2 linked regions of the Heyndrickxia acidicola genome follow. The main gene of each other region encodes a partner of the protein of the gene in region 2 in a complex. Links are inferred from orthologs where the notes say so. Each region holds a gene or a part of one and is shown on either strand. Other genes may lie near its edges. The genes, in order: clpC and mecA.

Region 1 (3,356 bases), 1.3 Mb from region 2 along the record:
ATTGATTATGCATACGATGAAAAGCTTGGGTATTTGACAAGCTGCCCTACAAATGTGGGAACTGGCTTAAGGGCTTCTGTTATGGTCCATTTACCGGGACTTGTGCTTACACAACAAATGAATCGAATTATTCCTGCTATTAGTCAACTGGGATTAGTGGTAAGAGGAATATATGGAGAAGGCAGTGAAGCGCAGGGGAATATATTTCAAATATCCAATCAAATCACTTTAGGAAAGTCAGAGCATGATATTGTTACAGACTTAGTAAGTGTTGTACACCAAATAATATCTCAGGAAAGACATGCCAGGGAAGCATTGATAAAATCATCAAACATACAATTAGAAGATAGGGTTTACCGATCATATGGTGTCCTTACTAACAGCAGGATCATTGAATCCAAAGAAGCAGCAAGATGTTTATCAGATGTCCGTTTGGGTATAGATACAGGATATATTAAAAATGTATCTAAAAGTATTTTAAATGAATTAATGATTATAACACAGCCAGGTTTTTTACAGCAGTATGCTGGAGGTCCGCTCCGTCCGTATGAGCGGGACATCAGAAGGGCTACACTCATAAGAGAAAGATTAAAATTAGAGAAAATGAATGGTTAGGAGGAAACCTTTATGATGTTTGGTCGTTTTACTGAAAGGGCACAAAAAGTACTTGCTTTATCCCAAGAGGAAGCAATTCGTTTAAGACATAACAATATTGGAACAGAACATATTTTACTTGGCTTAGTACGAGAAGGTGAAGGAATAGCTGCCAAAGCACTGTTTGGCCTTGGATTAAGCCCGGATAAAATTCAATCTGAAGTTGAAAACCTAATAGGCAAAGGGCAGGACTCCGGCCAGAATATTCACTATACTCCTAGGGCTAAAAAAGTCATTGAACTTTCAATGGATGAGGCACGCAAGCTGGGTCATTCATATGTAGGCACAGAACATATCCTTCTGGGACTAATTCGTGAAGGAGAAGGTGTAGCTGCGAGAGTTCTTAATAACCTTGGAGTCAGCTTAAATAAAGCGAGACAACAGGTTCTTCAATTGTTGGGCAGCAATGAAGCAGGAGGAGTACAGGGCAGCAATGCATCAAATGCAAGCACACCTACACTCGATAGTCTGGCAAGAGATTTAACTGCAATTGCCCGCGAGGATACGTTAGATCCTGTGATAGGGAGAAGCAAGGAGATTCAAAGGGTTATAGAGGTTTTAAGCCGAAGAACTAAAAATAACCCGGTTTTAATTGGAGAGCCCGGGGTAGGTAAGACAGCCATTGCGGAAGGGCTGGCCCAGCAAATCGTAAATAACGAAGTACCTGAAACCCTGAGGGATAAACGGGTTATGACTCTTGACATGGGTACGGTTGTGGCTGGTACGAAATACCGTGGGGAATTTGAGGACCGCCTGAAAAAGGTGATGGATGAAATACGCCAGGCAGGCAATATCATCTTGTTTATTGATGAACTTCATACGCTGATCGGTGCCGGCGGAGCAGAGGGTGCAATTGATGCATCCAATATATTGAAGCCATCTCTAGCGCGCGGTGAACTTCAGTGCATTGGTGCGACCACATTGGATGAGTATCGTAAATATATTGAAAAAGATGCGGCTTTAGAAAGGCGCTTCCAGCCTATACAAGTGGATGAACCTTCTATTGATGAATCCATTCAAATCTTAAAAGGTTTGCGCGATCGTTATGAAGCCCACCACCGTGTCTCTATTTCAGATGATGCAATTGATGCAGCGGTTAAATTATCTGATCGTTATATTTCTGACCGCTTCTTACCGGATAAGGCGATTGACCTTATTGATGAAGCAGGTTCGAAGGTCCGCCTCCGTTCTTATACAACACCGCCTAATTTAAAAGAGCTGGAAGTGAGATTAGACGAGATACGCAAAGAAAAAGATGCCTCTGTACAGAGCCAGGAATTTGAAAAAGCGGCTTCTTTGCGGGACGCAGAGCAAAAGCTTCGTGAGCAGCTGGAAGAAACGAAGAAATCTTGGAAAGAAAAACAAGGGCAGGAAAACAGTGCTGTCACTGTAGAGGATATTGCAAGTGTAGTTTCAACCTGGACTGGAATTCCCGTTTCAAGATTAGCTCAAACAGAGACTGAAAAGCTTCTTAATTTGGAAAAAATACTGCATGCCCGTGTCATTGGCCAGGAAGAAGCTGTTAATGCAATTTCTAAGGCTGTGCGCCGCGCAAGAGCAGGCTTAAAGGATCCTAAACGTCCAATTGGTTCATTTATCTTCCTTGGTCCTACAGGTGTTGGTAAAACGGAATTAGCAAGAGCACTAGCTGAAGCCATGTTTGGTGATGAAGATGCTATGATTCGTATCGACATGTCTGAGTATATGGAGAAGCACTCTACTTCACGGCTAGTGGGTTCACCTCCTGGTTATGTAGGTTTTGAAGAAGGCGGCCAATTAACGGAAAAAGTCCGCCGCAAACCATATTCTGTTATTCTTCTTGATGAAATTGAAAAAGCTCACCCGGATGTTTTTAATATCTTGCTGCAGGTGCTTGAAGATGGACGATTAACGGATTCAAAAGGCCGTACTGTTGATTTCCGCAACACTGTGCTGATTATGACTTCCAATGTTGGAGCTGAGGCTTTAAGACGAAATAAATATGTTGGATTCAATCTTCAAGATGGGAAACAGGACTATAAGGATATGAAAGGAAAAATGCTTGAGGAGCTTAAAAAAGCTTTCCGTCCTGAGTTCCTTAACCGTATTGATGAAATGATCGTATTCCATGCATTGGAAAAAGAACATTTAAGCAATATTATTACGCTTATGTCAGATCAATTAGTGAAGAGGTTAAGAGAAAAAGATATTGATCTTGAATTAACAGAAGCAGCAAAAGTAAAGCTTACTGAAGAAGGATATGATCCTGAATACGGAGCAAGGCCGCTGCGCAGGGCAATTCAAAAGCATATAGAAGACCGGTTATCAGAAGAACTGCTTAAAGGAAATATTAAAGATGGCCAGCAGGTGACAATTGATGTGCAAGATGGGGAATTTGTAGTAAATCCTGCAGCGGTATCTGGAACTGTTTCCTAACATTCTAAGAATATTTTAAGATTTGCTTGGTATAACAAAAGGGGTACATGAGTGATAAGCTTGTGCCCCCTTTTTTAAAGGTTAAGCATAAAATCTTAAATTAAATAAAGGATTAAACTAATCAGTTTTTGTCTAGCTTCAGCTCCAGCGCCTATCGGCTAGGGAGAACTGTTGTTTTTTAGCTCCTTACAGTAAAAAAAGGAAACAAAAGCAAACAAGTTAGCTCTTATTTCCTTTCTTTACTGTAAACTGAGCTGAAAAACGAGCAGTCATCTTAAAAAGCCCAC
Region 2 (3,201 bases):
AAGCGAAAAGAAATGCTTGCAGTAGAAACCAACAAGCAAAAAAAGTTGCTGTAGCCAAGGTCACTTGATATCATTGCAGTATTTGGGACAGCCTCTTTTTGTAATGTGTTTACACTATTCAATAATGGTATTAAACAAACAGTGATGAATTTTTACGCTGAATTCCTTAGGAAAAGCGGACCAAGTTAGTTGGCTAAGAATTTCCCAAACATCAAGAGGAATGTGGAAGCTTGGGAGGAGCTTAGCTTATCAAGATATACAACCGTTTTGGCTTATTGTTATTTGGCTTTCCACAACGAGGTTTTAGTGGAAAAGCTGGTTTCTTTACAGTATTTCCCGGGGAAAAATGAAAGCTGAAAAATTAATTTACAGAATAGATTTCTTTTTCAAGCATTCCAAATTTTTTTGACCCATAAGAACTAACATTTTAATCTTTTTTAAAAAAGGTTTAAAGGGCTTTATATGTGGTATTAAGAAAATGTACTAAGTAAGAAGGAATATGTTTGTACAACGGATGAATCATTTTTTTGAAAAAATATATGATTTGCTAGACAAATGTTGTATAATACATAATAGATATTGTTTATTTACATTAATTTTAATCTAAGGGACCATATCCTGTAGATTGGGACAATATAAAAAATACATTAGGAGTGTGAATGACTAAATGGTAACATTATACACTTCACCTAGTTGTACATCATGCAGAAAAGCACGAACTTGGCTTGAAGAAAACAATATTGAATATACAGAGCGTAATATTTTTTCTGAACCTCTTGGTTTAGAAGAAATCAAGGAAATTTTAAGGATGACAGAGGACGGAACGGATGAAATTATTTCAACTCGTTCTAAAACATTCCAAAAATTAAATGTAGATGTTGATACGCTTCCTTTACAGGAACTTTATACGCTTATTCAACAGAATCCTGGTTTGCTTCGCCGTCCCATTATTCTGGATGAAAAACGCCTGCAGGTTGGTTATAACGAAGATGAAATCCGCCGCTTCCTGCCAAGAAGAGTGAGAACGTACCAATTAAGGGAAGCTCAAAAGCTTGTCAATTAATTTTATTTCATAATATAAACAAAACGCCTTCATGTTACTGGGGGCGTTTTATTTCTTCATTAAAGGGTAAAGAATTCTTGAATTATCAGGTTTTCTTGGGTAAAATAATTTAAATACCCTTTTATTATCTGGGTATTAATGGATTTTTTAAAAATTGAGTTTTTATATTTCCAATTATTTAATTTTTATCATAAAATGAAGGTACAAGGTATTATACCTGAAAGCTTTATTTTCAGAAACATACTCATTGCCTTTTGTAAGGGAAATGTCCCTTCAACCACTTTAAGCAGAAGGGAGAGTTGATGTATGGATATCGAACGTATTAATGAAAATACAGTGAAGTTTTATATATCGTATGTTGATATAGAAAAAAGAGGGTTTAATCGTGAAGAAATATGGTATGATCGCGAGAGGAGCGAAGAACTGTTCTGGGAAATGATGGATGAAATTCATCATGAAGAAGAGTTTGTTCCCGAAGGTCCTTTATGGATTCAAGTGCAGGCACTGGATAAAGGACTGGAAGTATTAGTAACCAAAGCACAAATTTCCAAGGATGGACAACGATTTGAACTTCCTATACCAGAGGACAAATTTAAGGATCTGCCAATTAACGAGCGCATAGAGGAATTCCTGGATGAGCATTTTCAGGATCAAGTGAATGCGGAAGGAGATGGCACTTTAGAATTCACCATGTCGTTTAGGGATTTTGAAGACGTAATCTCCTTATCCAAGCGTACCAGTCTTGATAGTTTAGAGACAAAACTTTTTTCATATAATAACACGTACTATTTATATGTGGAATTTCCTGATGATATTTTCGAAGAAGAAGAAGACATTGATAATGCTTTAAGTATACTTCTTGAATACGGTGAAGAATCTTCGTATACCGTTCATCGGCTACAGGAGTACGGAAAATTAATTATTGATCAGAATGTATTTTCTAAGCTGAGAGAATTCTTTTAAATGAAACATTACCGGTTTTTGTGCCGGTAATGTTTTTTTTGGCAGGATAAGATGAATAAATTCTTAAAGCAAAGTTGTCTCTGTGTAGCTTCAACGCCTATCGGCCAGCGATTCTTTCCTTTATCTAAGCAGAAGTCTGCGAAATTCGTACACCCGTTTTGCAATGCGCTCACGCTTCTCTAAGCAGGAATATAGAAAGGCAAGATAGAATTAGAGTAGGAAAGGAAGGTGATATATGCTTATTGCACTAACGGAAAAAGGTATTGCAGTAAACTTGGTTTTTATAAAGAATCCAGCAGAGCTATTGAAATTAAAAGAGAAAGGAAAATTTTATTGTCCCCAATGTCAAAATTCTCTCCATTTAAAAATTGGTACTCAAAAAATTCCCCATTTTGCTCATACACGGCATTCCCATTGTCCAGGTTCAACTGAGGCAGAGAGCCCCATGCATTTAAAGGGTAAGCAGGATTTATTTCTATGGTTTAGAAAAAAGGGATGGGTGGCTGAGTTGGAACACTATGTACCTGAAATTCGGCAACGAGCAGATATTCTGGTTTCTAAAAATGGCCGTTCATTTGCAATTGAATACCAATGTTCTGTCATTCCTATCTCTCAATTGCAAGAAAGATCGAGGGGGTATTATTCACAAGGAATGACGCCTATGTGGATTCTTGGGGGATTTCCGTATCAAAGAATTCTTTCAGAAAGGGAACGATTGTACCGCATTACAGATTTTCAAATGTCATTTGCTTTCTTTCAAATGAATTCAGGTTTCTGCCTTTTGAGTTACCACCCATTTAACAAGCGTATGTATCAACTAATTCACATTCACCCCTTGACCGCAACAAAGGTCTTTGCGTATCTGGCCTGCCAACCCCTTGAAACGGTCTTACCCTCTATGCCTTTTCTATTAAATCTCACCAATCATGTGCAATATGAAGTATTTGACTTGCCTCAATGGTTCAAAGAAAAATCCAATTGGCTTCAAACGAAAATCTATTATGCAAGTTCAGGAAAAGACCCCTTTTTATTCGAAGTATATAAAAATGGACTCCATCCTTTGCTTCTTAATCCTGTAATTGGGATGCCTGTAGAGAGAATGGGAGTATGCAAATCCCATCCTATTGAATGGCAGTTTTATCTTTGGATAGATGCTTTGATTAAAATTCCAGCCG

Evidence for each region.
Region 1: the proteins of mecA (region 2) and clpC are in contact, whole or in part, in a solved structure (PDB 3PXG), measured with the Bacillus subtilis proteins. The link is inferred for Heyndrickxia acidicola from one-to-one orthologs.

What each region holds. Positions count from the first base shown.
Region 1 is NZ_KV440953.1:3,491,581-3,494,936, forward strand. Bases 326-3,348 are described here. They hold clpC (ATP-dependent protease ATP-binding subunit ClpC), read left to right. Parts: upstream 326-627; coding sequence 628-3,069; downstream 3,070-3,348. Other genes in these bases: mcsB (protein-arginine kinase McsB), read left to right, coding at 326-615. In the rest of the region: more of mcsB, read left to right, coding at 1-325. UniProt on the Bacillus subtilis protein: Competence gene repressor; required for cell growth at high temperature. Negative regulator of comK expression. May interact with MecA to negatively regulate comK.
Region 2 is NZ_KV440953.1:2,228,172-2,231,372, reverse strand. What follows is about bases 330-3,197. They hold mecA (adaptor protein MecA), read left to right. Parts: upstream 330-1,369; coding sequence 1,370-2,026; downstream 2,027-3,197. Other genes in these bases: A5N88_RS10435 (competence protein CoiA), read left to right, coding at 2,262-3,197; spxA (transcriptional regulator SpxA), read left to right, coding at 668-1,063. In the rest of the region: more of A5N88_RS10435, read left to right, coding at 3,198-3,201. UniProt on the Bacillus subtilis protein: Enables the recognition and targeting of unfolded and aggregated proteins to the ClpC protease or to other proteins involved in proteolysis. Acts negatively in the development of competence by binding ComK and recruiting it to the ClpCP protease.